DNA from 4 places in the Desulfovibrio porci genome. Region 1 is predicted to be linked to each of the others. Evidence: predicted binding sites of a transcription regulator. Region 1 holds the regulator's gene; each other region holds the start of a gene.

What was found. The regulator sigma-54, encoded in region 1, starts transcription at its own class of promoters, with help from an activator protein. The targets are predictions, from matches to a motif close to CTGGCACGGNNNNTGCTT.
Region 2: FYJ44_RS11920 (DVU0150 family protein) is a predicted target of sigma-54. The motif match lies at 5,264-5,281, and genes of this name have one in related genera.
Region 3: FYJ44_RS05750 (ammonium transporter) is a predicted target of sigma-54. The motif match lies at 5,538-5,555, and genes of this name have one in related genera.
Region 4: FYJ44_RS08305 (flagellar hook protein FlgE) is a predicted target of sigma-54. The motif match lies at 3,638-3,655, and genes of this name have one in related genera.

What each region holds. Positions count from the first base shown of each region.
Region 1 covers NZ_VUMH01000019.1:25,366-33,227, reverse strand. The annotation lists gene FYJ44_RS13490 (PTS sugar transporter subunit IIB) at 1-144, opposite strand, end outside; gene FYJ44_RS13485 (PTS sugar transporter subunit IIA) at 148-591, opposite strand; gene rapZ (RNase adapter RapZ) at 626-1,576, opposite strand; gene hpf (ribosome hibernation-promoting factor, HPF/YfiA family) at 1,648-2,187, opposite strand; gene rpoN (RNA polymerase factor sigma-54) at 2,224-3,651, opposite strand; gene FYJ44_RS13465 (CTP synthase) at 3,880-5,523, opposite strand; gene FYJ44_RS13460 (phosphoribosylformylglycinamidine synthase subunit PurQ) at 5,727-6,536, shown strand; gene FYJ44_RS13455 (Nif3-like dinuclear metal center hexameric protein) at 6,802-7,596, shown strand; gene FYJ44_RS13450 (zinc ribbon domain-containing protein) at 7,613-7,862, shown strand, end outside.
Region 2 covers NZ_VUMH01000013.1:50,676-58,537, forward strand. The annotation lists gene FYJ44_RS11885 (phosphoglucose isomerase-related protein) at 1-609, opposite strand, end outside; gene FYJ44_RS11890 (hypothetical protein) at 664-1,017, opposite strand; gene FYJ44_RS11895 (YchJ family protein) at 1,020-1,532, opposite strand; gene FYJ44_RS11900 (hypothetical protein) at 1,640-2,497, opposite strand; gene FYJ44_RS11905 (hypothetical protein) at 2,797-3,111, opposite strand; gene FYJ44_RS11910 (DUF4881 domain-containing protein) at 3,189-3,782, opposite strand; gene FYJ44_RS11915 (sulfite exporter TauE/SafE family protein) at 3,796-4,860, opposite strand; gene FYJ44_RS11920 (DVU0150 family protein) at 4,879-5,181, opposite strand; gene FYJ44_RS11925 (sigma 54-interacting transcriptional regulator) at 5,406-7,862, shown strand, end outside.
Region 3 covers NZ_VUMH01000004.1:163,505-171,366, forward strand. The annotation lists gene FYJ44_RS05735 (methyl-accepting chemotaxis protein) at 1-1,076, shown strand, start outside; gene FYJ44_RS05740 (glutamine synthetase III family protein) at 1,559-3,751, opposite strand; gene FYJ44_RS05745 (P-II family nitrogen regulator) at 3,788-4,126, opposite strand; gene FYJ44_RS05750 (ammonium transporter) at 4,153-5,361, opposite strand; gene FYJ44_RS05755 (sigma-54 interaction domain-containing protein) at 5,918-7,423, opposite strand; tRNA gene FYJ44_RS05760 (tRNA-Glu) at 7,720-7,796, shown strand.
Region 4 covers NZ_VUMH01000007.1:95,442-103,303, forward strand. The annotation lists gene FYJ44_RS08290 (shikimate dehydrogenase family protein) at 1-29, opposite strand, end outside; gene FYJ44_RS08295 (hypothetical protein) at 30-344, shown strand; gene FYJ44_RS08300 (DUF805 domain-containing protein) at 769-1,980, shown strand; gene FYJ44_RS08305 (flagellar hook protein FlgE) at 2,017-3,531, opposite strand; gene FYJ44_RS08310 (rhodanese-like domain-containing protein) at 3,826-4,281, opposite strand; gene FYJ44_RS08315 (pyridoxal phosphate-dependent aminotransferase) at 4,292-5,482, opposite strand; gene FYJ44_RS08320 (YbhB/YbcL family Raf kinase inhibitor-like protein) at 5,572-6,000, shown strand; gene FYJ44_RS08325 (carboxyvinyltransferase) at 6,277-7,862, opposite strand, start outside.

The DNA.
Region 1 (7,862 bases):
AACAGCCAGTTCCACAATTTGCTGGCGCAGCATATCCGCAGCCAGTTCGTCATTGGCCACAATCAGATGTCTGGTCCCGGTATACGGCAGCCAAGCCTCGATCACCTGACCATGCACCAGGCGGTTGTCCACACGAAACCACATATATCAGTCGCCCGCTTTGTCGCGGGCTTTGTTCCGCAGCATACTGCCGGCCACAACAATGCCCTTGGCCCCGGCCTCGCCGGCAAGCTGGGCCAGTTCATCCAGCTGTTTGTCACGTGACGTGAAAACTTTCAGCAGCATGGGCAGATTGACGCCCGTAACAACTTCCACCTTATGGCTGCCCAGCAGGGAAAGCGCCAGATTGGTGGGCGTGCCGCCAAACATATCCGTAAGGATGATGACGCCCGCCCCCTTGTCCAGACGCTGAGCCGCATCGTCCAGGCGGCGTACTGTTTCGGAAACTTCATGCGCCACATCAACACTGATGGAGCTGCAATCGCTCAGCGGCCCCAAAATAAACTCGGCCGTGCGCAACATGGCTGAACCGTAGTCCGCATGAGAAACCACAATTATTCCGACTTGTGTCGTCTTGCTTTCATCCGTCATGGCATTCCTCGCGGTTCACAACCTGCCAGCTTTTTCAGCCAAGTTCAAGGTGCCGGTGCTCCAGAGAGGCCGGATAGTCCGCCTGGCGGAGCGCCTGTGACAATTCCTCGGCCATGGCAACGGAACGGTGCCGCCCGCCGGTGCAGCCCACGGCAATGGTGACGCGATAGCGGCCTTCGGCCTCCATCAACGGCAGCATAAAAAAAAGCAGATCCAGCAATTTTTTGCGGAATTCCACAGCACTGGACGAGGCGAAAACATAGTCGGACACGACCTTGTCCTTGCCGCAAAGGGGACGCAGACCTTCCACAAAATATGGATTGGGCAGGAAGCGCAGATCGAAAACCATATCCGCTTCGCGGGGAACCCCATATTTGAAGCCAAAGGAAATCACATTGACGCGGATGGCGCGCAATTTATCCTTGTTGCCGCTCCAGCGCTTCTGAATGGAGCGCCGCAGGTCATGGATGGAAAAACGTGAGGTATCGATGACCAGATCCGCCATTTCCCGCAAGATGCGCAGGCGGTTACGCTCGGCGGCAAGGGCGGCTTCAAGGCCCATGCCTTCGCGTTCCAGCGGATGCGGGCGGCGGGTGGTGGCGTAGCGGCGCATGAGCTCCTGCGCGTCGGCCTCCAGAAACAGCAAAAGCGGACGGATGCCCTTGGCGGCCATGGCACTCAGGGCGTCGTTGATTTCATCCAGAAAATTGTTCTGGCGCATGTCCATGCCCAAAGCAATGCCTTGGAAATGGCTCATGGAAGGCCGTTCCATCATGCCGACCATTTCCGGAGCCAGGCTCGCGGGCAAGCCGTCCACGGCAAGATAGCGCAAATCTTCAAAAACCTGCAAGGCAGTACTTTTACCGGCGCCGGAGAGACCGGTGACAATACAAACCTGCACGGCGCGCTCCGGAACGACTCTGGGAGCGTCCGCGGACGAATCCGCGCTGGAAGGGCCGCGGCGGGGTGGTTGTGGCGTGCTCATGACATATGCTTCGCGGAGAGCCGCCGGGCCGAAATACGGGTCCGGCCCGGCGGATAAAAATATGGATCAACCTACAGCACGGGGTCGATCAGGGCGTAACCGCTGGTGCGCCGCCGGTAGACCACATTGACGCGGTTGCTTTCGGCATTGAGAAAGACCAGAAATTCACTACCGATGGAATCCAGCTGCATCAGCGCTTCATCCAGATGCAGCGGCTTGGGCGCGAAACGGTCTGTGCCCACCACGGTCTGGTTTTCCTCGGGCTGGGCTTCCAGGTTATAGGTAAAGACATCCACCTCGGCGTTGCGGGCCTTGCGGCGCTGCTCCTTGACCCGGGAAACCTGCCTCTTGATCTGAGCTTCCACCTTGTCGGTCACAAGGTCGATGGCCGCATACATATCGGAGGTTTGCTCCGTAGCGTTAATGTGCAGGCCTTCGCCGCTGACGGTCACTTCGCAGCGATGACGGAACTTATCCACCGTAAGCACGACATTCACTTCCAGACCGGCGGACTTGCCGTAAAAACGCCCCAGCTTTTCCATGCGGCGGCGGGCATACTTCTTCAGGTGATCGGAGGCCTCGAAGTTCTTGAAGGCGAAAGAGATATTCATGTTTCCTCCTTGGGATTGCAAAGCACCGCTGCGGGATCAGAAGTGCTCCTTGCGCCGTGATGACGAGGGAATGTCCAGCGCCGTACGGTATTTGGCCACCGTACGCCGAGCGATATTCACTTTCAGGCGGTCCTTGAGCATCTCGCCGATGCGTTCGTCGCTCAGAGGAGCCTTGGGGTCCTCATCGGCGATGAATTTCTTGATCAGGGCCTTGACGCTTTCCGAACCGACCTGACTGCCGTCATCCAGCTCAAGACCGCTGTTGAAGAAAAACTTCAGTTCGAAAATCCCGTGGGGTGTGGCTACATATTTATTAGTGGTGATCCGGCTGACCGTGGATTCATGCATGCCGATGTCGTCGGCGATGTCCTTCAGGATCAACGGAGCCAGCTTGGTGACGCCGTCTTCGAAAAAGGGCTGCTGATGGCGCACAATGCTCTCCACCACCTTGTACAGCGTGCGTTGGCGCTGATACAGGCTCTTGATCAGCCAGGAAGCCGAGCGCATTTTTTCCGCGCAGTATTCCTTTTCCTTGTCCGAGGAGGGCCCCATGTCCATGTGGCAGAGCGAGGAGAGCTGCAATTGCGGCAGCCCGTCCTCATTGAGCAGAATGATGAATTCAGCGCCCATCTTGTAGACAAAGACGTCCGGACTCACGTAGGTGGGTTCGCCGCCGCCGAAACTCGCGCCGGGCAGCGGGTCAAGGCTCTGGATGATGTCCAGATATTCCTTGAGTTCCTCCATATCCAGCTTGAACTTGCGCAACAGCGGCTTGTAGCGCTTAGCTTCCAGATCCTCCAGGTGGGATTGGACCAGCTCCAGCAAAATGGGATCGCGATCGTAATTCAGGCTTTTCAGCTGGATCAGCAAGCACTCGCGCGCATCACGCGCGGCCACGCCGATAGGATCGAAAAACTGCACCCGCTCCAGCACGGTCCGCACCTCGTCGGGCGTGGACATGGTCATCTCCGCGATTTCTTCCAGCGTGGCCTGCAAATAGCCGGAAGAAGCCAGATTGCCGATAATGACCTCGCCGATTTCCTTCTGCGCGTCGGTCAGAGTGGAGAGGCGCAACTGCCAGAGCAGATGACCTTCCAGGGTGGGCTTGGCGGCGTAGCGGGCTTCCAGAGGAGAAATTTCTTCCGCCGCTTCAAACTCGCGCGGCTGCACCAGTCGGGGGGTACTGGCGAACTCGCCGAGGTAATCCTCCCACGAGGCGTCCTTGGCCAATTCCTTGTCATAGACTTCCTCTTCAACGCCGTCCCGGCGCTCGCTCTGCGCGGCCGGATCGACAGCGTCATCACCGGAAGACTCTTCAAGAAAAGGATTGTCCAGCATCTCCTGCTGCACGGTTTCCAGCAGCTCCAGGCGCGAAAGCTGAAGTAGTTTGATGGCCTGCTGCAGTTGCGGCGTCATAACCAGCTGCTGGGCCAATTTCAATTGCTGACGAAGTTCCAGTGCCATGCCTGCTCTTTTACGCTGAAGAGATGAAACGTCTGAACGGATTTCTTATTTACAAGAATTGTGCCATACGCTGAAAAATTATGCAATAGCCGAAGTCTGCGGGTGTAAGCAGGGAATAGGCGCGCCCCGCTGTTTTTCCCCAGCCGCCAAGGCGCCGCCCCAAGTACGCGAAAAAGGGAGGCGGAATGCCTCCCTTTTTCGCGCTTCAAACCGGGTAAAATCCCATGCTCAGGCCTTGGATTGTTTTTTGGCCGCCTTGATGAATTCGCGGAACAAGGGGTGGGCATCCATGGGGCGGGACTTGAATTCGGGGTGGAACTGACAGCCCAAAAACCAGGGATGGTCGGGCAGTTCCATGATTTCCACCAGGGAGTCATCTGGGGCCGTGCCGCTGAAGACCATACCCTTCTGTCCCAGAATTTCCTTGAAGGCGTTGTTGAATTCGTAGCGGTGGCGATGCCGCTCATCGACCATATCCTTTTTATAGGCTTCGTGAGCCTTGGTGCCGGGCTGCACCTTACAGGGATAGGTGCCCAGGCGCATGGTTCCGCCCTTGTCGCTGCTGGCGTCGCGCTTTTCCACATTCTTGGTGCGGAAGTCGAACCACTCGGTCATCAGATAAATGACCTTGTGGTCCGACAGGGGATTGAATTCCTCGGAATTGGCATCCTCCAGGCCAGCCACATGACGTGCGAACTCAATGACCGCGCACTGCATGCCCAGGCAGATACCGAAGAACGGCACGCGCTTTTCGCGGGCGTAGCGGATGGCCGCGATCTTGCCTTCCACGCCGCGATAGCCGAAGCCGCCGGGCACCAGAATGCCGTCACAGCCCTTGAACACCGCGGCCGCGTTCTGCTCGGTCACGTTTTCAGAATTGACGTAGCGCAGTTCGACGGCCACCCGGTTGGCCACGCCGCCGTGGATCAGAGCCTCGTGCAGACTCTTGTAGGCCTCTTTCAAATCCACATACTTGCCCACAATGGCGATGGTCACCTTGCCCTGCGGGTTGGCACAGTCGTGGACCAGCTTTTCCCAGGACTCCAGATGGGCGTTGCGCGCGGGCAGACGCAGCATGATGGCCACTTTCTGGTCAAAGCCTTCTTCATAGAACTTAAGGGGCACTTCATAAATATTGTCCACATCCACGGAGGAAAAGACCGCGTCCTGGTCCACATTGCAGAACAAAGCGATCTTCTTGCGCATTTCCTGAGGAATGCTCTGTTCGCAGCGGCAGAGGATAATATCCGGCTGAATGCCGATGGAAAGCAGTTCCTTGACGCTGTGCTGGGTAGGCTTGGTCTTGTGCTCGCCGGCACAACGCAGATAGGGCACCAGGGTGAGGTGGATGTTCAGGCAGTTGTCGCGCCCCAGTTCCGAGCGCAACTGGCGGATGGCCTCCAGAAAAGGCAGGCCCTCAATGTCGCCTACCGTGCCGCCGATCTCAATGATGGCGACGTCCGGCGCGCCCTCGCCCTCGGCCAGGGAAAGCACGGTCTGCTTGATCTCGTCGGTGATATGCGGGATGACCTGCACGGTGGCGCCCAGATAATCCCCGTGACGTTCCTTGGCGATGACATGGTTGTAAATGGCGCCCGAGGTGGTGTTGTTCTTGCGCGACATGGGCACGTTGAGGTAGCGCTCGTAGTGGCCCAGATCAAGGTCGGTTTCAGCCCCGTCGTCGGTCACGAACACTTCGCCGTGCTGGAAGGGATTCATGGTGCCAGGATCCACATTGATATAGGGATCCAGCTTCTGAATGGTCACCGAAAGGCCGCGCGTCTGCAGCAGCGCGCCCAGCGAGGCGGCCGCCAGGCCTTTGCCCAGTGAAGACAACACCCCGCCCGTCACAAAGATAAATTTGGTTTTCATGTCCTCCCACCTGTTTTGCTTGAATGCGCAATTCCGTGTATCCGGCTGCTGATACACCGAATTGTTTTTTTTGGCTAGCATTGACTAAGTCCGGCAAGATACGTAGTGTAATTTTCCCTTTTTCAGCACACGCCCCACCTTGTGGCAGGGGCGTTTGCCCGGATCGGGCGTCTCGCAGGCTGCTCCAAGGAGGCTCCTCCCGCATGGTTACGGTCAACACACTGGTTATCACCGGCTACGGCACCAATTCGCATCTGGAAACCGCGCACACGGCCCGCCTGGCCGGTTCCGACAGGGCCGACGTGGTGCATTTCTCCGATCTGGTGGCGGGCGACGTGCGTCTTGCGGACTACCACTTCCTGATTTTTCCGGGCGGCTTTCTGGACGGCGACGATCTGGGCGCGGCTCAGACGGCGGCCATGCGCTGGCGCTATCTGAAAGACGCGGCGGGCACGCCGCTGCTGCAAAGCCTGCGGGATTTTCTGGATCAGGGCAAGCTGATCCTCGGCATCTGCAACGGCTTTCAGCTGCTGGTCAAGCTGGGCGTGCTGCCTTCTCTGGGCGGAGTCCGCTTTGAGCGTCAGGCATCTCTGGGGCACAACGACTCCGCGCGCTTTGAAGACCGTTGGGTGCATCTGCTGCCCAATCCCGACAGTCCCTGCGTCTTCACCAAGGGCCTGCCCCTGCTGGCCATGCCCGTGCGCCACGGCGAAGGCAAGCTCGTCCCCCGTGACGCGGAATGCCTGCGCCGTATTGAGGCCGAACAGCTCATCGCCCTGCAGTACGCCGATCCGGAAAGCGGCGCTCCTACGCAGGAATATCCCCTTAATCCCAATGGTTCGCCGTTGGCCATTGCCGGTCTTACGGACCCCACGGGCCGCGTGCTGGGTCTCATGCCCCACCCCGAAGCCTTCCATCATGTGACCAATCATCCCGCCTGGACCAGGGGCGAACTGGACCCGCCGGGAACCCTGCTTTTTGTTAATGCCGTGCGCTACCTGCGCGGCCAATAGAGGGAAAGTCCGCGTGGCTCGCCCTGAGTTCAACGCCGGAGCGACGCCACCTTGACAAGGGCCGGTTTTGCGGTTAATTTGTTTAGATTAAGTACAGCATCGGCGTAACGGCATTACAGCCGCGCGGCGTCAAACCGCGCGCGTCAGACAAGGTATGTACAAGCTTGCTGCACGTTTTGCTTTCCTTTTTCACGCCGGATGATTTTTCAAGGCGCTTTCTCTGCCTCCCTGCAAGAAAGTGCCTTTTTTATTGAGGGCAATATCAATGCAACTCCCTGAAATATTTAGCGCCATTGAAAAAATCGCACCTCTGGAGGCCGCCGCGCCCTGGGATCTGTCCGGGCTGCAGGTAGCCGCGCACAGAAGCGAGATTGAGGTTCTGGCCGTCTGTCTGGACCCCACGCCCGCCTCGGTGCGTCAGGCCCTGGAGTTGGGAGCGCAATGCATTCTGAGCCACCACCCTTTGGCGCTCAAGCCCGCCCTGCCCCGACGTCTGGATGCTTACCATGAGGTTTTGCGCCTGCTGTTCGCCGCTGACGTGCCGCTTTACGCCGCCCATACCTCGCTGGACGTCAATGCCGACGGCCCGGCCAGCTGGCTGGCGCGCGAACTGGAGCTGCGCAACCTGGCGGTGCTGGACCCCACGGCTCCGCCGCCGGTCGAGGCCGCGCTGCCGCTGGGCTTCGGTCTGGCCGGGGATCTGCCGACGCCTCTGAGCCTGGCGCAGATCACGTCCGGTCTGGCCCGCCATATCGAACTGTCCACAGCCACGGTCTGCGGCCCCATGCCGGAAAAAATCTCCCGCCTGGCCTACTGCACCGGCTCAGGCTCTTCCCTGCTGCGGGAAGCCCGCGCGTCCGGCGCACAGCTTTTCATCACCGGCGACGTTAAATACCACACGGCGCTGGAGGCCGAAATCTGCCTGCTGGATGTGGGACACCACAGCCTGGAGGAAGAAATGATGCGCCGCATGAGCCGGCTGCTGGCCCAACGGCTCGACGGCCTGAATATCGTCTTCGTGCCTTCGGCTTCGCCGTTGCGCCCCGCCCTTTTGTCATGACTCCCAGGAGGATTATATGAGCAATGCCGTTTACTTGGATCAGATAAAGCAGTTGGTGGAACTGCAGAAGGTGGACGATGCCATCTTCGCGGTCAAGCAGGAACTGGAGCGCGCGCCCCGTGACCTTGAAGATCTGGAACAGCGCTTTGAAGCCGCCGAGGCCCAGCGCAATCGCGTTCTGGACAAACTGGCGCATCTTCAGGAACAGCAAAAGCGCCTTTCTCTGGAGATCGACGACGATTCCGCCAGAATCAAGAAGAGCAAAA
Region 2 (7,862 bases), on a different contig from region 1:
CACGGCGGACAGGGCGGAATAGCGCCCGCCCAGATAATCCGGCACTTCCAGGGCCGTGAGGCCGTAACGCGCGGCTTCCTCGCGCAGATAGCCCTTGTGCTCGTCGGTGACCACAATCATCTGTTCCTGCCAGCATTCTCCCAGCGCGGCCTTGAGCCAGTCACGCACCAGAAAATACTGGGCCAGGGTTTCAATGGTGCCGCCGGATTTGCTGATGCAGACCACCACGGTTTCGGCGGGATTGAGCTTGCCGAGCAGGGCTTCAAACTGTTCGGCGCAGACATTGTCTGCAATCCAGAGCCAGGGGCCCTTGTGGCCGGGACCGTCCTGGCCCGGCGCAAAGGCCCGCTGCATGGCGCGCGCGCCCAGGGCCGAGCCGCCGATGCCCAGCACCAACATATGCTTGTAGGCCTTGAGACGCGGAACCAGCGGAGCCAGCTCCACTTCCAGCTTGGCGCGATAGGGCATGGTCAGGAAAGGCAGTTCTCCGGCGGCCGCCTCGCGGGCCAGACGTTGCACCAGTTCCTCGCTCCGGGCCGCGCAGGCCGCGGCAGCCGTCTCGGGCAGACGGGCCGTATACGCTCTGGACCATTCAAGATTATGGGACATGACGCACCTCCCGCTTGGCACATTGGGGCTGGATGATTGCAATGAAAAATGACGCTAAAAAAGCCGCAAGGCCTTGGGCGCGAAAAAACGGCGGCGCACGGCCTTATAGGTTTGCGGGCGCACGCCGAAACGGCAGCGCCAGAGCGGGCAGCTCTCCCGCGCCGGGCAGGCCCGCACTTCGCGCCGGTTGCCCGCGCAGTTCATGCACTGCCGCCGTACGGCGCGCAACGCCGCCCGTGCCGCGTCGCCCGCCTCCGGGGTCGGGGACGCTTCGCCGGGCAGGGCCGCCAGACGCCAGACCCACAAAGGACATTGCGCGTCCGGACAGGATCGTACCGATCTGGAGGACGCCCCCTGGCATTCCAGGCAAAATTGCCGGATGAGCGCTATGGCGCCGCTTCTGGCCATGTTTATTCAGCCGCCGCCCCGCAGCACTTCTTGTACTTTTTGCCGCTGCCGCAGGGACAGGGATCATTGCGGCCCACCTTGGGTTCGGGCCGCCGGTAAGCCGCGGGACGCAGGGCCACGCCGTCCACATAATACATTTTGTCGTCTTTGCGCCGGAAAAAACTTTTCTCACCCAGTTGCCGGGGAATGCCGTCCAGCTCGTAAAACGCGCGGAACTCCACGGTATCGTATAGCTCGCCGTTTTCACCCACCGGCGCGTCGTTCTCGCACCGGCCCATTTCCAGACGAAGCCAGTGCACATCCTTACCCTGTTCCGCCAGTTTTTCCGCGGAAAGCCCTTCCCGGAAATCAGGATGCGTGCTCTCCACCAACCAGGCGTAGCGCCCCAGCGCATAGGCCGCGTAACGCGAACGCATCAAGGTTTCGGCATCGGCCGGCCAAGCCGCGCCGTCAATATAGGGGCCACAGCAGTCGGCAAAGGACAGGCCGCTGCCGCAGGGACAGAGTTTGGACATGAAAAAAGCCGCCTTTGTTTGACGCGGCCCGGGATGGGCCATGTCCTTCCCTACAGCATAGCCTATGGTCTGACGGGCGGCAAGGGCATGAAAGGCGGCGGAGCCCGTCAGCCGCGCTCGTCCGCTTCCGGCTTGGGAACGACGGGAGGCCGCAGGCAAACCAGGCAGCCGGGAAGCACAGGCACGTCGTCCAGCATGACCAGTTCCAGAACGCCCTTGTGCGCCTTTTCCGCACGCGCCTCGCCCAATGGCTGACCGGCGGCGTCCAGAATCTGGCGGGCTTCTCCGGGGCGGGGCGTGCCGGGTCCGGAAGCCAGGCACCAGATATGGCAGGGAGCGCCCTCCGCGCTGACGCGGAAGACCTCGCCGCAGCCCAGTTGTGTCAGCAGCCGGAAATAGCGGCGGCCCAGCAGATAGGTGAGCGCGCTGCAGACAAGCCCGAGACCGGCGCACCATGCGGCCAGCATAAAGGGATTCCAGCCCGTGATGCGGCGAATCCAGGAAAGCGAACCGGCCCGTTGCGCCTCTTCGTCGGCCCAGACCACCAGAACGAACTTCTGCGCACTCTGCGCCGTAGCGCCCTTGAAGGACAAGCGTAATTCGTAGCTGCCCGGTTCGGCCTGGGGTTCGGCCCGCACTTCGCCGCGCCACATGCCGTTGCCGAACCAGTAACCGGTGAAAAAGCCTTCCAGATTGAAATGCAGAGGCGCGTTTTCAGGCGTGAAGCGCACCTGCACGTCGCTGTTGAGCGGATTTTTGAGTGCCGACGGACCGGAAAGAGGTACGGCCTGACCGGACAGAATCTCCACCTGGTCAGAACCGGCGCGCATGCCCGCCAGCAGGCCGTCGATAAGTCCCAAAAGGGCCACGGCCAGCAGCAAGGCGCTGACCTTGCCCACAAGGCGCTGCCGCTGGCGGGTCTGCCGACAGGCGTCCCAGAGAGGTGTGCTGAACTGTAAAGTCATGGCTTCTTTTATACGGGCAAGCGGTCATTGGGACAAGCAAAAAGCGCGCGGTGTTTCGCGCGCTTTTTGCCGCTGTTCGTTGTCAGCGGCGCCGATAATCCGCGAACAGGCGGAACCTATTCCCGCTGTAAGTGAGCGGATTTCGTGCATCCCGTTCGGCGAGTTCTTTGAAAACAAGCCGACAACGGCACAAACCCCGCAAAGCGGGGTTTGTCATCAGTCCGAGACGCGTGGAACGCCGCGCGCCTGCAAATTTCGCCGCATCCGGCTCTCATGCCCGGGGGCGCTCCTGTCGCGCGTCAGCGGGCCAGAAGACAATTGCCCCCTGCTTCTTCCTGCACGCGCCAGCGCACCAGTTGGCGGCCCTTGCGAGGCAGGTCGATCAGGCTTTCATGTTCCGCCGGGAAACGCCGCCGCACCAGGCGCGTCAGATAGAAGGCCCCGATCCAGACCGGTACGGTGATGCCGAAAAACCAGAAACAGAACACCGCTTCCGACGGCCACGACGACCACTGGGAGGCCCGGTACATGGACAGGAACACCGCCCCCAGCATGAGCAGGTTGGCCGCGATGCGGATCAGCACGACATACAGGGATTGTTTGTAGCTGTTCATGATATTTTTCTCCGTCCGCGCCGCGCCGCCGGACGGGGTTCAAGCCCCGTCCGGCGGATTACGGCGGATTGCCGGGTTTACTTCTGGAAGATGTTGGTCTTGCTCACGTTCATGATACGAATGGCCTGATTCTTGTCGGAATTGCGGAAGGCGATGCGCATTTCGTCGCCGGCCGTCCAGGTGTAGGGCGGCAGATCCAGCGCGGGCGCGGGCACCTTGAAGGTAATCAGGGCTTCCAGACGCCTGGAGTAAATGGTGACGCTTTCCTTTTCCTTGTCCACGATGGGGAAGGTCTTGCCCGCCACCTTGGGATGCTTGGCGCCAATGTTCTTTTCCACATCCGTGAACTGCACGGGCAGTTCCTTGACGCTCTTGGAAGCCGGATCATAGAGCAGCAGGGAGGACTTTTCCAGATCGACCATCAGACGGCCGCCCACAGCGGGGACCGGACCCATGTCGCGGGCTTCGGCGGGCAGCTTGTAGGTATGTACGCCGCCGCTGTAATGGGGATTGAACTGGTCGTGGGTCACGTCCACCACGATGGTCAGGGTTTTCGCGGCCGGGTCAAAGGCCACGCAACGGCCCTGTTCCACACCGCCGTCAAAGTCGCAGGCCGCGAGAGCAAAGGAGAGGGCCAGCACCAGCGTAAGCAGCAAACTACGTATTTTCATGGCTTGTCTCCTTCTAGTTGCCGGCGGCGTGTTGCTTCTTGGCCGCAAGTTCCGCCTTGGCGCCCAGGACCATCCGGATAGTGATGTAAATGGAGATGGCGCTCACGAAGCCCAGCACTTCAACAGTGGCCAGCGGGCTGAAAAGCCAGGCATACGCGGGGAATTCAGCCTGGAGGAGCTTGAGCACAACGGACATCAGGCAGCCGAGTACGGCCAGGCCGAACACGATGCGGATGCCGTAACCCTTGACGTACTTGGTGGCGACGACGCCGATCTGAGCGCCAATGGCAGCGCCGCAGAGCATGATGATGGCGGCCAGCAGTTCAACGCGGCCCTTGTACGCATAGGAGGCCGTGCCGTACAGGCCGGAGATGGCCACTTCAAAGAGGTCCGTGCCCACGGCGAGGTGGGTCGGGCAGCCGACCAGGTAGACCAGGGCGGGCATGCGGATCAGGCCGCCGCCGATGCCCAGGATGCCGGCCAGCCAGCCGGTGAAGAAGCTGACGATAATGGGCAGCCAGGCCGAGCAGGTGATGTTGGCATGCTTGAAGTGCACGACCGGGGGAATCTTGATGGCCTGAAGCTTGCTCCCCCAGTCCAGACCCACGGCGGTCTTGTCCAGATCCTGATGCTGAGCCTTGGCTTCGCGTTCCTTCTTGCGACGCAGGGCCACATCATGGAAGACCAGCCAGGCCAGCAGGATGAGCAGCACCACGTACAGCCAGCGCACGACCTTGTCCACGGAACCGATGCGTTCCAGCCACATGACCATCTGGGCGCCGATTTCCACGCCGATAACGGTACCGATCAGCATGGTCAGGCCCAACGCGTAGTCCACGTTGCCGAACTTGCCGTGCCGCATGGTGGAAATCAGCGATTTACCGGCCATCTGCGCCACGTCGGTGCCGATGGCGAAAGCCATGGGGAAACCAAGAATATTCAGACCCGGCGTCACCATCCAGGCGCCGCCCAGACCGAAGAAGCCACCGATGATGCCGACGCCCAAACCGAGGATAACCAAGCCGGGCCAGAAAATGCTCACGCCGGAAATGGGCATCAAAATATACAGCCAATCCATATCCGCCTCCTTTCCGGGCTACTTTTCAGCCAGTTCGCGGTGTTTGAGGTCAATGCCGATGTGGGACATGACGATGTCAGCGAGAAAGCCGAGAAGACAGCCGAGAATCGGGATGATGATCATGGTCAGAATGGCGAAGAAGAAATGGCTTTCATTATACATTTCCGCCCACCAATACAAAATGCCGTCCAGCTTGCGGGTGTCGGCCACGATGACCACGTCGGCCTTTTTCTTGGCCGCCAGCGCCACTGAGGGCATCAGTACGGGCAGCATCAGCGCGCAGCCCAAAATCCAGGTCCAAAGCCTGCGCATTTTCTTCATGGTATCCTCCACAATTGTTTGGTTCCCTTCAGGCGGCGCAGCCGCCGGTCAAACCACATGCCACTGCAATTTGTGAAAATAATAGCAAAGCCCGTGCCACTGCGTGATTTCAAAGATTTTTTTCGTATTATTCCAGCAAATCCCGCTCACAGCCTTGTCAAAAAGGTGTTTTTTTTCTATATTCGGCCCAGAGCTTGCGCTTTTTTGCGCAACCAAGGAGGAACATGCGCTTTTTTGGTTTCATCGTCGGCGGCAACTCCGTGGAAACCGCCTCCTTTTTTGTGAACCGCAGCCTGACAAGCCGCATGTTGCTGCTGGGCCTGCCCTTGCTGGCAGCGGTTCTGGCGCTGATTTTTTTCGTGACCGGCGGCAGCCTCGCAAATCTCGTCAATCGCGCAATAGCGCGCAACACACAATTACAGACCCAGGCCATGAGCCTTGCGCTGGAACAGATTCTGGTGGAAACGCGCAACCAGCTGCTGATTCTGGCCGCCGGCTCCATGGACCGGCAGGAAATGGCGCGCCGCCTCAAATTCCGCTCCCGCGCCGACGGCCTGCGTTACCGCGAAGTGGCCTTCATGGGCCTGACGCCTGAAAACCGCTATCTCCTTTTAAACTACGGCGGCGAGATCATCGCAGTGCCGCCCCATGTGGCTCTGGACGCCCCGGCCGGTCCCTTTCACAACATCAGTCCCGGTCAGCGGCCCGGTCATGTGAACGTAAGCCAGCCCCTGGAAGTGGTCTATTCCATGGTGCCCATTGACAAGTCGCTGCAAAGCCTGGCCTTTTATGTGCTGCGCTTTTCGACGCCCATTTACGACGCGGCCGGAAATTTTCAGGGCATTCTGATTCTCTCGCTGGATCTCAACGCGTTGCGCGACACCATGTCGCTGTACTCCTCGCCCGAGGCGCCCATCAGTGCCGGAGCGGGAACCAGAGTGCGCAGCCTTTTTTTCGATCAGGACGGCTGGATGCTTTTCCAGTCCGAAAACCTCGACAACGATTCCGGCGAAAAAGCCCTGCGTTCCGATGCGGTGCGGGCCGGTTTCCGCGGGGATTTCGGCCGCCCCGGTTTCAGCATGGCCTTTCGTCCCGGCCCGGAACATCTCAACTATTGGACCATGGTGGCCGAGGTGCAGGCGGGCCGCTCCGGCCGGCTTCCTCTTTCGGAGGTGGGCACGGCCTGGAATAGCGGCCAGATGCGGGTTGAAAGCGTGAGCTACGCGCCGGTGACCTTCATGCCCAATCCGGAAGGCCCGCGCGTGGTGGTCGGCGGGCTGGCCATGCTGGACAGCAGCTTTACATCCACACATGCGGGCATACAGCTGCTGAGCATTTACACCCTCTGTTTTCTGGGCGGGCTGCTCCTGCTGGGGCTGAGCCTCTGGTGGCTCGCCCGCAACATGGGCCGGAGTCTGAATCTGCTTTCCGGCGAGCTGCGCAGCCGCAATGAAGACGACAGCGCCGAGCCCCTGAATCTGCCCCCTCTGCCGCTGGAACTGGAAGCGATCAAGCAGAACGTGGACACCCTGCTTAACCGGCTGCGCCGGGCCAGGGCCGACCAGCGCTCCCAGGCGGCGGCGCAGACCGCCCTCTGGCAGCGGGAGGCCGTGGAGGACCTGCCCGACCCGGCGGATCTGCCGACCCGGGGTCTGGTGGGCGCTTCCCTGCCGATGCAGGCGCTGTATGGTCAGGTTCAGAAGGCCTCCCAGGTGCTGGCCGATGTGCTGATCGTGGGCGAAACAGGCACCGGCAAGGAACTGGTTTCCGAGTCCATTCACCGTCTGAGCGCCCGCGCCGACGGCCCTTTCATCACCATCAATTGCGGCGCTCTGGATGAGGCCCTGCTTATGGACACCCTCTTCGGGCACGTCAAGGGCGCGTTCACCGAGGCCAAGCAGGCGCGCAAAGGGGCTTTTCTGGCCGCCGAGGGCGGCACCCTGATGCTGGACGAGGTGGGCAACGCCACCCCCAAGGTGCAGCAGGCCCTGTTGCGGGCGCTCTCCACCCGGTGCATCCGTCCTCTGGGCTCGGACCACGACGTGCCCTTTGATACCCGGATCATCGCCGCCACCAACGCCGAACTACGCGGCGACGGGCAGGACGGCTCCTTTCGCGATGACCTGTACTACCGGCTGGCCGTCATTACCATTCACACCCCGCCCCTGCGGCAACGCAAAGAGGACATTCCGGCCCTGATGGTCCATTTTATGAATGAGGCCGTGAAGACCCGCGAGCCGGGCATGCCCAGAACCATTCCCCGGATCAGCCGGGGCGCATTGGAAAAGCTCATGCGCCACCACTGGCCCGGCAATGTGCGTGAGTTGAAAAATACCCTGACCAGAGCCTTGACCTTTTGCGACGGAGATCTGATTCTGGCGGAAAACATCCAGCTTGATCCCGGCGGCCAGCCGGTGAACGACACGCCGGACGGCAAGGCTTCGCGGGAAAGCCGGACGCCGGAAGAGACAAAAGGCGGAGAGCCGGACACGCACCGTGATCCGCCCGCGCGTCCGGCTCCGACTTCGGAGCAGGGCACGGGGGAAGCGCCGTCCGTCCCGAATCCGGACCAGCTCAACCACCGGCAGCGGGAACTGCTGCCGCGCTTGGCGGTATTGGGCAGCGTGAGCCGCCAGGAATATCAGAACCTGGCTGGCAAGGGCATTTCCATGCGCACGGCG
Region 3 (7,862 bases), on a different contig from region 1:
AGGGGCACCTTGATACCCAAATCAAACTGCATCCGCGTAGTCCGCGTGAAATCCGCGCTCTGGATGCGTCGTTGGGTCAGATGATCGGCAATCTGCGCGAACGCATTGACGAAGCGGCCCAAAAAACCAGCGAAGCCAACACCGCCGTGGAAAAAGCCAGGATTGCCCAGAACGAGGCCGAAAAAGCCCGCCAACAGGCCGAGAGCGCCAAAAAAGACGGCATGCTGGCCGCCGCCAACCGGCTCGAAGGCATTGTGGATATCCTCTCCTCCGCCTCCACGGAGCTTTCGGCCCAGATTGAGCAGTCCGACCAGGGGGCCAACGAAGCCGCCGGGCGTGTCTCCGAAGCGGCCACGGCCATGAACGAAATGAACGCCACGGTGCGGGAAGTGGCCCGCAACGCCTCCGCCGCTTCCGCCGCCTCCGCCGAAACCAAGGTCAAGGCTCAGGCCGGTTCAAATATTGTGGAAAAAGCCGTGCACAGCATCGGGCAGGTGCGCACTCTCTCGCTCGAACTCAAGGACGATATGGGTCAGCTCAATGAGCATGCCCAGGCCATCACCCAGATTATGAACGTCATTTCGGACATTGCCGACCAGACCAATCTGCTGGCCCTCAACGCGGCCATTGAAGCGGCGCGGGCAGGTGAAGCCGGGCGAGGCTTCGCTGTGGTGGCCGACGAAGTGCGCAAACTGGCAGAAAAAACCATGGCCTCCACCAACGATGTGAGCAACGCCATCCGTTCCATCCAGGAAAGCACGTCCAAGAGCATGGAATCCGTGGACAATGCCGTGAAGCAGATTGAGCAGGCCACGGACTACGCCAACCAGTCCGGCGCGGCTCTGGAGGAAATCGTGACCACGGTGGACGCCACGGCGGATCAGGTCAACGCCATCGCCACAGCCAGCGAGGAACAATCCGCCGCCAGCGAGGAAATCAACCAGTCCGTCCTGCAGGTCAATGATATGAACCGACAGATCGCTGTAGCCATGGGCGAGGCGTCCAAGGCCGTGACGGACCTTTCCGTCCAGGCCCAGAAGCTTACGGGTCTGATTCAGGAAATGAAGCAGGACTGAAGCCCCAAGCCTTACATGACGGTAAAACTCCGGCGGAACCTCTGGCTCCGCCGGAGTTTTACCGTTGCCTATATCTCCGCCCGCAAGGCGTCCGCAATCCGCAGCCGACGGGGTGCGGATGAAAACCGCATCGTAACGGCGGGGCGTGTTCAATGCAGTCGCTATCGCCATCCGTTGCAATATTGTCTTGAGCCGTAGCACAGCTTCGCCGCGCACGGCATCGCGCCAACGCCTGGCGCTGCCGCCGGGTCACCCCAGCGTCCGACGAATGAACGAATATCTTCCTCTACAAAAAGCTCTAAGGGCGGGAAGCCGCCAGACTTCCCGCCCTTACGCTTCGCGCTGCTGCCGTCCGTTGCGGCGGACAGGCGCTGACGCTACGCGCCCCACGGCCGCAGGGCCGCAGGGGGGCGGGAGCGGGATAAGTTCATCTTCCCCCCCGGGATGAGACCTTCCCCGCTCCCAACACTCGATCTACAATCCTAGTGCGCCCAGAGCAGCTCAGAATACTTGGGCAGCACCCACAGGCTGTCCTCCACCAGCCTTTCTAAAGTGTCGGCATGGACGCGGCATTCGGTCATGGCGGTCAGAATGCTGTCGCGCGCTTCCTTGGCCTGTTCCAGAGCGTCCTGGACGCCCTGGGTCTTTTCCACGGCCTTTTCCAGCTTTTCCACGCCGGTCTGCAGGGCCGTGATATGGGTATGCAGAAGTTTGAAATAACCCTCCTCGCGCGCGGCGGACTTGTCGCCCAGCACGGCGCGGGTCTTGAGCACCGCGTCGGCGGCTTTGGTCTGGGCTTCCAGGCACTGCGGCAGCACCATGGAACGCACCATGTTGACCATCAGATTGCCTTCGATGCAGAGGGTTTTGCCGTAATTTTCCAGCAAGATTTCCTGGCGGGCCAGAATTTCACGCTCGCTCAGGATGCCGTGCCGCAAAAAGACGTTCATCACCTCAGGGTCGCTGTAGTGTTCCAGGGCGGCCACGGTATTGTTATAATTGGGCAGACCGCGTTTGGCCGCTTCCTTGGGCCAGGCGGCGGAATAGCCGTTGCCGTTGAAAACCACCGGCATGTGTTGCTTGAACAGCCGGGGCAGCAGATCCTGCAAGGCCGCATTGAGCTTGGCGCCGGCTGAAATCGCGGCCTCCAGCTCGGTGGCGATGTCATCCAGGGCGCAGGCCACGGCGGCATTGAGCGCGATGTTCACCGGAGCTACTGACTGCGAGGAACCCACGGCCCGGAACTCGAACTTGTTGCCGGTAAAGGCGAAGGGGCTGGTACGGTTGCGGTCGGAAAGATCCACGGGCAGGGGCGGCAGCGTGGAAACACCCACTTCCATGACCGGGCTCTTCCTGTTCCTGGCATGGCTGCCGTGGATGATATCGTCCAGCACCTCCGTGAGCTGTTCGCCCAGATAGACCGAAAGGATGGCCGGGGGCGCTTCATTGGCTCCCAGACGGTGGTCGTTGCCCGCCCCCACAGTACCCAGGCGCAGGGCCGTGCTGTGCTGGTGCACGGCACGCAGCACGGCGGCCAGAAAGACCAGGAACTGCGCGTTGTCCTGCGGCGTGGTGCCGGGGTTGAGCAGGTTCTGGCCGTCGGAATCGCACATGGACCAGTTGTTGTGTTTGCCGCTGCCGTTGACTCCGGCAAAGGGCTTTTCGTGCAGCAGGCAGACAAAGCCGTGCTTGCCGGCCATATGCCGCATCATGTTCATGGTCAGCATATTGTGGTCGCAGGCGATGTTGGCCTCTTCATAGACCGGCGCGATTTCAAATTGACCGGGGGCCACTTCGTTATGACGGGTCTTGGCCGGAATACCCAGAGCCAGCAGTTCGTTTTCCACGTCCTGCATGAAGCTCATGACCCTGCCGGGAATGGCTCCGAAGTAATGATCTTCCATTTCCTGGCCCTTGGGCGAAGGCGCGCCCAACAGGGTACGGCCCGCCAGCATGATGTCCGGACGCAGCACGGCCAGATTCTTGTCCACCAGAAAATATTCCTGCTCCGGTCCGACCATGGCCCGCACGTAGCCGGCCGAAGTGTTGCCGAAGAGCTTCAGGATGCGCAGGGCCTGCCGGGACAAGGCGGAAATGGAGCGCAACAGCGGAATTTTACGGTCCAGGGCCTCGCCGGAATAGGAATAGAAATAGGTCGGGATGTGCAGGGTCGCGCCGTAGGGCTGGTGGATGATGAACACCGGCACCGAAGGATCCCAGGCGGTATAGCCGCGCGCTTCAAAGGTAGAACGGATGCCGCCGGACGGGAAGGACGAGGCGTCCGGTTCGCCGCTGATCAGCATCTTGCCGGAGAACTCGCTGATGACCTGTCCGTCGGCCGAAGGCGCGAGAAAGGCGTCATGCTTTTCCGCGGTCAGGCCGGTCATGGGATGAAACCAATGGGTATAATGGGTTGCGCCGTTTTCAATGGCCCAGTCTTTCATGGCGTTGGCCACCACGTCGGCAATTTCCGGATTCAGGCGTTCGCCGTCACGGATTGTTTTGGCCAGCTTGCGATAGACGTCTTTGGGCAGACGCTTGCGCATCACGGCAAGGCCGAAGACATTGCGTCCGAAAATCTCGCCGGCCTCATGCGACTTTTCCTCCTGGCTGGAGGGAACCACCGGCGTTGCGTCAACAGCCTTGAATACCGCCTTGTTGCGGGGGGAACTCATACCATCGTCTCCTTTCATTTCAAAAAATATGAATGCCTACAGCGCGTCTTCGCCGCGTTCGCCCGTGCGGATGCGCACCGCGTCCTGCACGTCGCTGATGAATATCTTGCCGTCGCCCACCTGGCCGGTGCGGGCCGTGGCCACCACGGCATTGAGCACCTTTTCCAGGGCCTCGTCGTGCAGCACCAGTTCAATCTTGATCTTGGGCAGGCAGTCCACCTGCATGGTGGTGCCCCGGTAGACTTCGGTATGACCGCGCTGGCGGCCGAAGCCCCTTATTTCCGAATAGTTCATGCCGTGAATGCCCAGCTTTGAGAGCTCTTCCTTGACCCTCTCCAACATGCCGGGCCGGATGATGATTTCCAGTTTCTTCATGAGATGTCCCCTTCGCCGCTTGCGGCTTACAGCGAATAGCCACGTTCGTTATGCTCACTCAGGTCCAGGCCGACATATTCCGCTTCAGGCGCCACGCGCAGCCCCACAATGGCATCCACGACGCAGAGCAGAAGACGGCTCACCACATAGACGAAGACCCAGGTGCCCAGCACGGAGATGAACTGTACCCAGAGCTGATGTGGATTGCCGTAAAACAGACCGTCCACCTCGTTGATGGCCGCACTGGCAAACAGGCCGGTGGCAAGCGCGCCCCAGGTGCCGCCCAGACCGTGGATGCCCACCACGTCCAGCGCATCGTCATAGCCGAACCTGTTCTTGAGCAGCACGCCGCCATAGCAGACCATGCCGCCTATAAAGCCGATAAGCATGGCGGGCAGCAGGCCCACAAAGCCTGCGCCGGGCGTGATGGCCACCAGACCGGCCAGAGCTCCGGAAATGGCGCCCAGGCTGGTGGGCTTGCCGGTGCGCTTCCATTCCACCAGCATCCAGCCGAGGATGCCGCAGGCCGAGGCCAGATGGGTGGTCAGCAGGGCCTGACCGGCCAGCGGACCGGCGGACAGGGCGCTGCCAGCATTGAAGCCGAACCAGCCGAACCAGAGCAAGCCGCCGCCCAGCAGGGTGAAGGGCAGATTATTGGGTGTGAAGCTCTGCGGACCTGTGGACAGCCGGGGGCCGAGGGCCTGGGCGCAGGCCAGCGCGCCCGCGCCGGAAGCCATATGGACCACCGCGCCGCCGGCGAAGTCCACAGCGCCCAGCTTGGCCATCCAGCCGCCGCCCCAGACCCAGTGGGCCATGGGCGCATAGGCGAAGATCATCCAGAGGCCGGAGAAGAGCAGCATGGCCGAGAAGCGGATGCGCTCGGCGTATGCGCCGGAAACCAGTGCCACTGTCAGAACCGCGAACATACACTGAAAGGCCACAAAAACGGTGTGCGGAAGATTGGAGGCCGCCGGAGCGGCCGTGCCCTCGACCCCGTTCAGGAACAGATAGGAAAAATTGCCGATCAGGCCGCCGACATCCTCGCCAAAGGCCAGGGTGTAGCCCACAAGAGCCCAGAGCACGGTAATCAGACCCAGACTGGCGTAACTGTGCATGTGTGTGGAAAGCACATTGCGCGCACGGACCAGACCACCGTAAAACAGGGCCAGAGCCGGGGTCATCAGCATGACCATGGTGGCGCAGATAATGATAAAAGCCGTATCCGAAGCGTTCATCCCAAAACTCCCTTATGGCCGCTGCCGCCCGCAACTTCCGTCGCGTCGTCTTCCCGGGAACGACATGAACCCGGCATCTGCGGCGGCCCTATCCGGCCAGGCAAAAACTCCAGAGACGAAACCGGCGCCATGGTTTCTCCCCGACGCGACACATGTCGCGCCTCCCATGTGCCTTAAGGCACAATCCATGCCAGGACCGGATGGCAAACCGAATGGCTATATATCTATTTAATTTTGCACAATATTTTTTTGATATATGCGGAGAGGGGATACAGCGGGCGGCTTGCGGAAGGCTCTTTTTTCAACAAATTTGTCGAAAAAAGAAAAGGATTCTCCCACCAATCCGGGCAGCGGGAGAATCCTTCTTGTGAATATTATGTAAAATCAATATATTATATATTGTTCTTTTAAATCTACAATTTTGTCATTTTTGCAACATTCTGAGTTGAGCGCGCAACCCAAAGCCAATTTTCAATGTGAAACAGCGCCCTTTCACCCCGGTTATGCGCTGGGTGCGGGCCGCCGCCGCAAAAACTACATTTTGGATGATTTACATTCAGGCGTCACTATCAACGGGCGGCATACCCTTGCGGGCGGGGCGAAAGGTTTTGTAACTGATGCCGTATTTTTTCAGGCGCAGGGCCATGATCCGCTCGGTCAGTCCCAGACTGGCCGCGGCCCGGCCGATCTGCCCCCGGCTGGATTCCAGGGCTTCCACAATGCAGGCCCGCTCCAGTTCATCCAGACGCTCCTGCAGACTGCCGGCCAGGCCGGGCCGAAGGGCGCAACGGTCATCGCCGCCATGGCCGCCACAGTGCACGCTGTGCAGAGCCGGAGGCAGATGCTGGGGCAGCACCAGATTTTCGCGGCCCAGCAGCAGTACGGCGCGTTCCATGACGTTCTCCAACTCGCGGATATTGCCGGGCCAGTCATAACGCTGGAGCATGTCCATGACGGCCAAGGAAAGGCGGACATTCTTCCGCCCGTTGGCAGCCGAGTATTTTTGGATAAAATGGCTGGCTAGGGGCAGGATATCCTCGGGACGCTGACGCAGGGGCGGCAGAAAAATGGGAAAGACATTGAGGCGGTAAAACAAATCGCGGCGGAAGCTCCCCTCCTCCACCATCCGCTCCAGATCGCGGTTTGTGGCGGTAATGAAGCGCACGTCCACATGCAGGGTCTCCATGCCGCCCAGGCGTTCAAAGGTGCGTTCCTGCAAAACGCGCAACAGCTTGGCCTGGGTCATCAGGGAAAGTTCGCCCACTTCATCCAGAAACAGCGTGCCGCCGTGCGCCAGTTCAAAACGCCCCTTGCGGGTGGCGTTGGCCCCGGTAAAAGCTCCACGCTCGTGCCCGAACAGTTCGCTCTCAATGAGATTTTCCGGCAGGGCCGCGCAGTTGAGCGAAATAAACGGCCGGGCCGCGCGGGCGCTGGCCGCATGAATGGCTCTGGCGGCCAGTTCCTTGCCCGTGCCGGACTCGCCCTGCAATAAAACCGTGGTGGCGGACGGGGCCACCTGGGCTATCTGGGCATAAACCTTCTGCATGCTTTCCGAATTGCCCACAAAGCCCTTGGGCCGCAGCGAGGGACGGCTCTCCTCGTCCATGCGCCCCTGGGTTTCCAGAGCAGCATGTCCCAGCAGCGTGGCAATGATCAGCAGCAAGCGGACTTCGTCTTCCAGAGTGGCGGCATCGGCCAGCAGGTGATCCACGGAAAGCGCGCCCACCACATGGTTATTAAGCCGGATGGGCACGCAGATAAAGGAAATGCCCTCTTTTTTCAGATCGCGCGAACGGGTTTTGTTCAGAAACAGCGGCTCTTCGGAGACATCGGAAATATACATGGCACGGCCGCTCTCAATGACCCGGCCGGTGATGCCTTCGCCGCGCACATAGCGGCCGCGCTGGCGCTCCGCGGGCTTGAGGCCGTAGGAGGATTCAATGCGGATTTCGCCGGTCTGCGGTGACACCAGAGTGATGGCCCCGCGCATCATGTGCAGATGCCCGGCCATCAGGGCCAAAGCCTTGTCCAGAGCCTGCGCTACGTCGCTGGCGGCATCCATGAGCTGAGCCAGTTCCTGCAGCAGGCGAAGCTGGCTCTCACAGTGTGCGTCAACAGACTCCGGCGGCAGGGACGGAATAGCGGCAGGCGATAACAAAGGAGCGGAGTTGGCGCGGGGCATGAGATAAAATACCTCAGGCGGCGCGGTCTTGCAACGCTCAGGCAAAAGCGGCCACTCCCCCCTGTGGGAAGGGATGGAATCCATGCGCACTGCTGCGGCCGGAGCGTGACCAACCCATAAATTGCAATGTTCGGCTTGACACGTTATAATTTTTTGGTTAGAAGATTGCTTCACTCGTCCCCATCGTCTAGCCGGCCCAGGACAACGGCCTTTCACGCCGTCGACAGGGGTTCAAATCCCCTTGGGGACGCCAAATTCGGGTATTACAAAGAACGCCAAGGTACAAAAACCTTGGCGTTTTTGCTTTTCCGGACGAAAT
Region 4 (7,862 bases), on a different contig from region 1:
TTCGGCGCATAGCGCGGTATGGAGTGCATTTGTTCACGATAGCCCATCGCGCTTTTGCGGGCAAGAAGGCTCCAGACGCGCAAGCCGGGGCGGGCGCGGCTGATTTCAGTTTTGCCGGTCTGTTATTTGTCGTGATTATCCGTCCCAGCCTGTTAGGCGCCGGCGGCGTCATCCGGCGCTGTTTGCTGCTCACGTGCCTGAGTACATCTCTGCTCTCGATGCCCGTAAGTCGCCAACGGCACAGCCCTTGGGCCGCCTTCCGCTCGGTCTCCGCGCAAAAAGCGCCATTTTTTTTGCCCGCGCCGGAAAATCTTGCTTCAGCCGTTGCGACGCAGGAGCTTTAGCCGTAGGTGAGCTTGTGAGCCGTACGGATAAAGACAGCAATTGGTTACGCGAAATTATGTCCAGGGAAGTCACTGTCGCTGTCCGTAGCGATGCTGTTTTGTTCCGTAACAAGGCTTCGCCGTGAACGGCTCAAACAAGCCGCCGGCGCGACAACGGCCGGCGCAGTATTCTCCCGACATCAGCCGTCCGCCTGGGCTTCGTTACGGCGGAGAAAAGTGGCTTTGCCCTTTTTTGTCCGTCTCTCGAGCTACCGGGTCAATAAAATAAGATTTTTCGATACGCCTGCCCTGGGGCGCGCAGATCGGGACAGCGGCAAAATATGCCGGGGCGGCCCACGGCGTTGCCGAAGGCGGCAGCGGCGTGTATCGTGGCAGAGTCGCCCGCGCCCGCGCGCCGCTGGGACATAGTTAGCCGGAGGTGAGTATGGGGTTCTTTACCGCCGTCAAAGTCTGCCTGACCACAAAATACGCCGATTTCCAGAGCCGGGCCGGCCGTTCCGAATTCTGGTGGTTTCTGCTCTTCTGCGTGCTGGTCGAGGGAGCTTTCCGGCTGGCTTTGTTTCTCGGCAGGGATTCGTGGGGGTGCGCATTTGCTCTCCGTCTGGCGCATGCCCCGGTATTCCTTCTTTTACTGCTGCCCGCCTGGGGCGCGCAGATCCGCCGTCTGCATGATACGGGCCGCAGCGGAGCCTGGTTTTGGGGGATGCTCATCTCTTCGGCCGTCGGCGGGGCGGCGTTCTGGCTGGTCTGGATGTTCTGGACGGGAATCCCGTTGCGCGCGGGTTTTCTGCTGAATCTCGAGCTTCCGCGTTTGCTGCTGATCGTGGTGCAAAACGCCGCAAAACAGGCGCAGATCTTTTTTCAAACTCCTCTGGACGCCCTCTGGGGGCTCTATGGCGTCGATCCGCACCGGTTCAATTTTCATCCTGAGTTGGCACGGCTGGCCGTGAGCCTGCCGGCCGTAATCGGCCTGGGAGTCTGCCTGATGCGCAAGGGCACAAACGCCGCCAACCGTTACGGACCGGCGCCGGGCGCGCCGGATTCCGCGGGCGCGCCCGCGCCCCGCGCGGGCATGGACTTTCCCACGGCGCTCAAAAGCTGCGTGCTGCGCAACTACGTCGGCTTTCGCGGTCGCGCCTGTCGCGCCGAATACTGGTATTTCGCCCTGGGCCAGCTTATTTTCGTCTCTCTGTGCTTTTCACTGTACACGCCGCCGCGCGTTTTCCGCCTGCTGGCAAGCAAAAACCCGGACCTCTTTTCCTCCCCGTTCATGGTCTTTTTGCGTTTTGCCGCCGACCAGCCTTTTCTGCTGGCGGGCATCGCGCTGCTGCCCCTGTTGCTGCCGGGCCTGGCAGTCCTGGTGCGCCGTCTGCATGATGCCGGTCACAGCGGCGGCTGGGTGGCGGGCTATGCGCTCGTGCAGTTCTTTTCCGGCTTTGCGGCGGAACATAGCCTGATGCGCGGTGATCCCGGCATCCCGCTTTTTTTGCTGCTGGTGAACTGCGTGTATACTTTGGTCCTGCTCCGGATGACCTTGCAACGGGGCGTGCGGGGGGCCAACCTTTACGGGCCGGACCCTCTCGCGGCCGCCGGAGAAACGGCGCAGCCGGCGTCCGGAATTCCCGGCACGGCGTGAAAGTTCGCGCGGACGGCGATGTAATAAGGGCTGAGCCTAGCGCTTCAGCTCCATGGCCTTCTGGAGCATCTGGTCCGCCGTGGTCACCACCTTGCTGTTGGACTGGAAACCGCGCTGGGTGATGATCATGTTGACCATTTCCGTGGCCATATCCACGTTGGATTCTTCAATATTATAGGCGTTCACGGCGCCGTAGTTTTCAGTGCCGGCCACGCCCATGTCCATCTGGCCGGCGTCGTCCGTGGCGGAAAAAAGATTGCCGCCCTCGCGGCGCAGGCCGTCCTCACTGGTGAAGCGGCAGATCGGAATCTGCCAGAGGTTCTGATCCTGGCTGTTGGAATAGCGGCCCACCACCGTGCCGTCGGTTCCGATGCTGATGGCGCTCAGAACGCCTTCGGCATAGCCGTCCTGCTTGTAGGCGCCGGTGGGCGAGGAACTGTTGTAGGCCGTGGTGGCGTCTTTAGCGCGCACGGCGTCCGCCCCCATGGAGGGCAGCTTGCTCTGGTCCGTGCCCACATCCGCCGCCGAAGCCGGAGCGTTCTGCCAGCCTCCGGCGGCGCTGACGCCGAAGTTCACGGCCATGGTCGCGCCGTCCAGGGTAAGCTGGGGCAGGCCGTCCTTCAGTTCGGCGGGTTGCCAGTCGGCCAGATTTTTGCTGCCTTCCACTGTGGGCGTGAAAGCGGACATGCCCGTCAGGCGGCCCGAAGCGTCGAATTGCAGCACGCCGCTCATCAACAGGCCGTCGCCCGGCGAAGGCGGGATGACGTTGCCGTCCGCATCGGTCTTGCCCGCGGCGGAAGCCCCGGCGGCGATGAGAAATTCGATCATGGAACCTGACGTGCTGTCGGGCGCGCCGTCGAAATAGGCCGTGACCGTACGCGCGTTGCCTTCGGCGTCATAGAGGGTCATGCCCTGGGCGTAACTGTATGAACCGCTGGAAAGCGGCTTGGCGGCCGTGGCATTGTAGAGGCCCAGCAGGCCGAAATAGGGGTTGTCCGCGTTTACGGCATTGTCCTGGCCCGAGTTCAGATTCATGGTCAGGTCCACCCGTGCCGTTCCCTTGCCCGGCATGGTGCCGAATTTGTCGATCTTGACTTCCTGCAGGTCGCCCAGGCTGCCGTCCTCATTATACTTGTAGCCGTTGAGGGCTAGGCCAGTGGGGGTGCGCCAGACGCCCTCATTGTCCGGACGGAAGTCGCCCGCCCGGGTGTAGTAGAGGCTCACGCCGTCAGTCACCTGGAAAAAGCCCTTGCCGTTGATGGCCATGTCCGTGACCGTATTGCTGGACTCCATGGGCCCCTGCTTGAAAATGGTGCGCACCGAGTCCACCTGTACGCCCTTGCCGGTCTGGCCCAGGGCCACGCGTGAGTTCTCCTGGTTGTTCCACCATTCGCCCATACCGGCCTGGCTCGTGGAGATCAGGTCGGAGAACAGGATGCCCTGCTGCTTATAGCCGATGGTGCTGACATTGGCCAGATTGTTGCTGGTCACCTGCATGCCCTGGCTCAGGCCCTTCATGCCGGTGGCGCCGATGTACAGTGCCGAGTTCACGCTGCTGCCTCCTGGAACGGGTTAACTTTAAGAATTGGCACTCTTAAAGTTACCTTGCCCGTAAAAAACGGGCGAAGAGGAAAAATCTTCCTCCCCGCCCCCTATGAAGCAGTATCCGTGCCAACGACACAGGGGCGGCCTCTCAAAAGCGTCTTTTGCCCCCTGGACTGTGTCAGAAGCCGTTCGCGGCCCGGGTCTGTACCGGAAGAGTGCTATCCCCGGCCCGCGAACGGCTTTTTTCTTGCCAGGAAACAAAATTCATCTTAGAGACAGCCCCTGGCGTTTGCGCGCTGTCTATTTTTCCAGGGGCAGACCGGCTTTTTCCCAGGCCTCAATACCCTGGTTCATGTGCAGGATGTTTTTGACCCCGACCTGTTCCAGCGCCTCGGCGGCTCCGGCGGAGCGCTGCCCCGTGCGGCAGTAGAGCAGCACAGGATGATCCTTGGGCAGGGCCGCCGCGTCCAGATCGAAACGGCCGCCGAAGAAGTCCATATTGCGCGCGCCGGGCAGGTGTCCCTGCCGGAATTCGCCGGGCGTGCGCACGTCCAGAATCAACAGTCCCGCGGGCGGGGACTGGAGCAGAGCCGCCGCTTCCCGCGCGCTGATGTCCTTGGCCTGGGCCGCGCACGGCCAGGCATAAAGCAGGGCGCAGAACACGGCGCAGAACACGGCGCGGACCAACGGACGCCGGGCCGCCGGGATGCGGCGCGCAACGGCGGCGACGAGAGACGGGAAAGGATGCCGAATCATGCCCGCTTCCTTATTTGACGGCCGCGCGGGCTTTGGCAAAGCCGTCGGCGGCGTTGCGGATCACGCTTTCGTCCACGCAGAACGCCAGGCGGAAATAGCCGGGGCAGCCGAAGCCCGAGCCGGGCACGGCCAGCACGCGTTCCTCCAGCAGCTGGTTCACAAAGGCCACGTCATCGCCGCCCGGGGCCTTGGGGAAGAAGTAGAACGCGCCCGCGGGCATCTGGAAATCATAGCCCGCCTCGCGCAGCACTTCGGCCATGGCCTTGCGCCGGGCCGCGTACACGGAGAGGTCCACCTGGCTGCCCAGGGCTTTGGCCATGATGTGCTGGCCGATGACCGGCGGATTGACAAAACCCAGAATGCGGTTGGTCAGGGTCAGACCGGCCATGAGCTCGGCTTTTTCCGGCAGCCGGGGCGAGAGGGCCACATAGCCCACCCGCTCGCCGGGCAGGGAGAGGTTTTTGGAAAAGGAGCTGATGGCCACGGCATAGGGATAGAGGGGCAGCACCGAGGGCACTTCCGCGCCGTCGTACGCCAGGAAGCGGTAAGGCTCGTCAGCCACCAGCCAGATGGGCCGCCCGTATTCCTGGCTTTTGTTTTCCAGAAGGTCGGCAAGCGCGATGAGTTCCTTGCGGCTGTAGATCACGCCCGTGGGATTGTGCGGGGAGTTGATCAGCACCACACGCGTCTTTTTGCTGATGGCCTCCTCCAGCGCCTTGAGATCCGGGGCAAAGGTGTCCTTCCGGCTCATGACGGCCTTGAACGTGCCGCCGTGGTTGGCGACGTAGAAGCCGTATTCCACAAAGTAGGGGGCGAAACTGATCATTTCCTCGCCGGGATTGAGCACGGCGCGCAAAAAAGCGTTCAGCCCGCCCGCCGCGCCGCAGCTCAGCAGCACGTCGTCGGCCGTGAGCTTGACGCCCTGTTCGGTGCTGAGGTGTGCGGCCAGTTTTTCGCGCAGCCAGGGAAAGCCGCCGTTGGGCATGTAGCCGAAGGCGAAGGGTTCGCCCGCGTGTTCGGCGAAATCGCGCAGCCCTTCGGCCACGGCGGGCGGCGCGGGCAGGTCGGGATTGCCCAGGCTGAAGTCATAGACGTTCTCCGCGCCGAAGCGCGCCTTGAGCTGGCCGCCCGCCTCGAACATGCGGCGGATCCATGAAGCGTTGCCCAGGTATCCGGTTACGCTGTCGGCAAGAATTGACATAAACGACTCCTGATGGTTGTTGTCTTCGCCATGACTATTGGTTATAGCTTTGTCGAGCTAGAGAATGCAATCTCCACTGGAGGCTCTGAATGCGTCTGAATGTCTTCGCAAAAACGGCGCGGCTTTTTATGCCCGCGCTTTTCGCCGCCCTGCTGCTGCCCGCCTGCGCCGCCAAAGAGGTCGAGGAAGAGCAGGGCATGTCCATTGCCGTCACCCTGCGCGACGTGCATCGCTGTTCGCGCATCTCTCCTGAAATTCTCGTCACCGACATGCCCGCCGGCACGGAGTCTTTTGACGTGCGCCTGGTGGAGTACGGCGACGAGGAGCGTTTCTTCGGCGGCGGCACCTGGGCCAACGACGGTTCGGGCGTCATCCCCGAGGGCGGCCTGACCCGCCATTACCGCGGCCCCTGCCCCCCGGCGGGCGAGAGCCGGGACTACGCCTTTGTCGTTTCGGCCATGAGCAAGGACAATATCCAGCCCCTGGCCGTGCGGCTCTATCGTTTTACTCAGGAATAAACGCCGCGTCCATGCCTTTCGCAACAAGGAGCCCCGCCCGGTCCATAACCGTGCGGGGCTTTTGCTTTGCGTAACTTTCCAGGCCGGTTCGCGGAATATTACGGGATTGCCGGCCATGGTCAGACCGCCCGGCAACGTAGAGCAGATTAATGTTATATTCAAATTTGAAGACGCCCACTTTGGCGCGTACCAGCGCAAATAACCTGCGCTTACGCCTTTGTGGCGGGCGTCTGCTCTCACAGCCGCCGGAGCAAGGTTAAGATAAACCTGTTCTAATTATTCTTCTTCCTTGAGTTCCGGCGGCACGGCCACGGCAGTGGTGATGATCCGCCGCCGCGCGGGAGCCGCCGTTGTCTTTTCGTTCCCGGCCGGTTTTTTGGCCGCCGGTTCGGGCAGGGCGTTGTACAGGGTCCAGAAGGCCGGGAACAGGCCGGTCATAATGCCGGGGTTGCCCAGGCGGAAACCCTGGTTGCGCGTGTCGCGCGCGCAGGCGGCCAGGGCCAGGGCCAGAGCCCAGACCGGGGAGGGGGCGTTCCAGGCCTGCGCGGCATTTTGCTGGAGGGTCGCTTGTTCTGTTTTGCACAAGCGGCCTTCAGCAGTCCGCTCCAGACCCACAGTGTGAAGAAAACTGGTCACTTCGCTCATGTCTGCGCCCGGCAGTTCGGGCAGGCTTGCCTCACCGCCGCGCAAGGCCGCGCAGGCGGCCAGAGCCACAGGCAGAGGAGCCCAATCTGTGGGCAGTCCGGCCAGAAGCCCGGCGGGCAGGGCAGCCAGCGAAGCGCGTTTCAGAGGCGCGGCGGCATGGGCGCATACCGTGCCTTCCGGCCTGCCCTCGCCGGGCTGTTCGCGGCGCAGATCCAGGCCCAGCGCCTGGAGCAGTTCCCAGGCGGCCTGGGCTCCCGGCCATTGCGGCCAGCCGCCGTCCAGACGGGTCTCGCCGGAAAGAACCAGGGGCAGGGCCAGCAGAAAGACGGCCAGTTCCGGCTCCAGAGGCAGCCGGGGCCGAGCGGGCAGGCGGAGGGGACCGGGCGCGACCCGCACGCGGCCCTCCGTCACGCTGATATCCGCGTCCGCGGCGCGCAGAATGGGCAGCACACGGGCCAAAATCAGCTGCTGTTGCGGGTGGGCGGCCAGATCCAGCGTCAGGGCGCGTTCATAAAAGGGTGCGGCCAGCAGAATGCCTTCGGCCAGTTCCGCCGGCACGTCGGCGGGCAGGGCCGCCGCGTCCGGCAGAATCCCGGAGCATTCCAGACGCGCGGGCAGGCCGTCGCTTTTGGGCACCACATGCACGAGCCGCGCGCCCAGATTGGGCAGAAAACGCCGGACGGCGGAGAAATCCGCCAGTTTGAGGCTTGTTTCGCCGGTGAACTTGGCCCGTGAGGGGCGGCCCAGATAATGGCCCAGAAGCAGGAAGAAATTCCAGGCGCTGTCGCCCACGTGCAGCACCTTGTCCGGCGCGCCTACGGGCGCCGTCTCGCGGGCGGTGACGCCGTCCTCTTCGCGGTTAAGACCCGCGCCGAGCTGGTTGAGCGCCTTCACGCAGTCCACGATGGGGTCGTTCATCAGGCAGGGCTCAATGCGCAACGCCTGGCCCGAAGCCGCGGCCAGCATGAGCCAGGCGCGCGTGGCCCGACAGGCCAGGGGCGCGGACATGGCCAGGCGCACGGGCCTGAGGGCCGGGGCCAGGTTGAAGGCCGGGCGGCGTTCCGCTCCGGCGGCCTGCCCGTCCTCGCCGCCTTCGCCTTCCTCGCGCTGGGCGCTGGGACGGGGCAGAAATTCCACTTCCTGCATCAATGAAAAAAAGCGGCCCGAGAGGCGGGCGTCGCGGCTCACGCGGGAGACGGCGGCCTCCCAGGATTCGC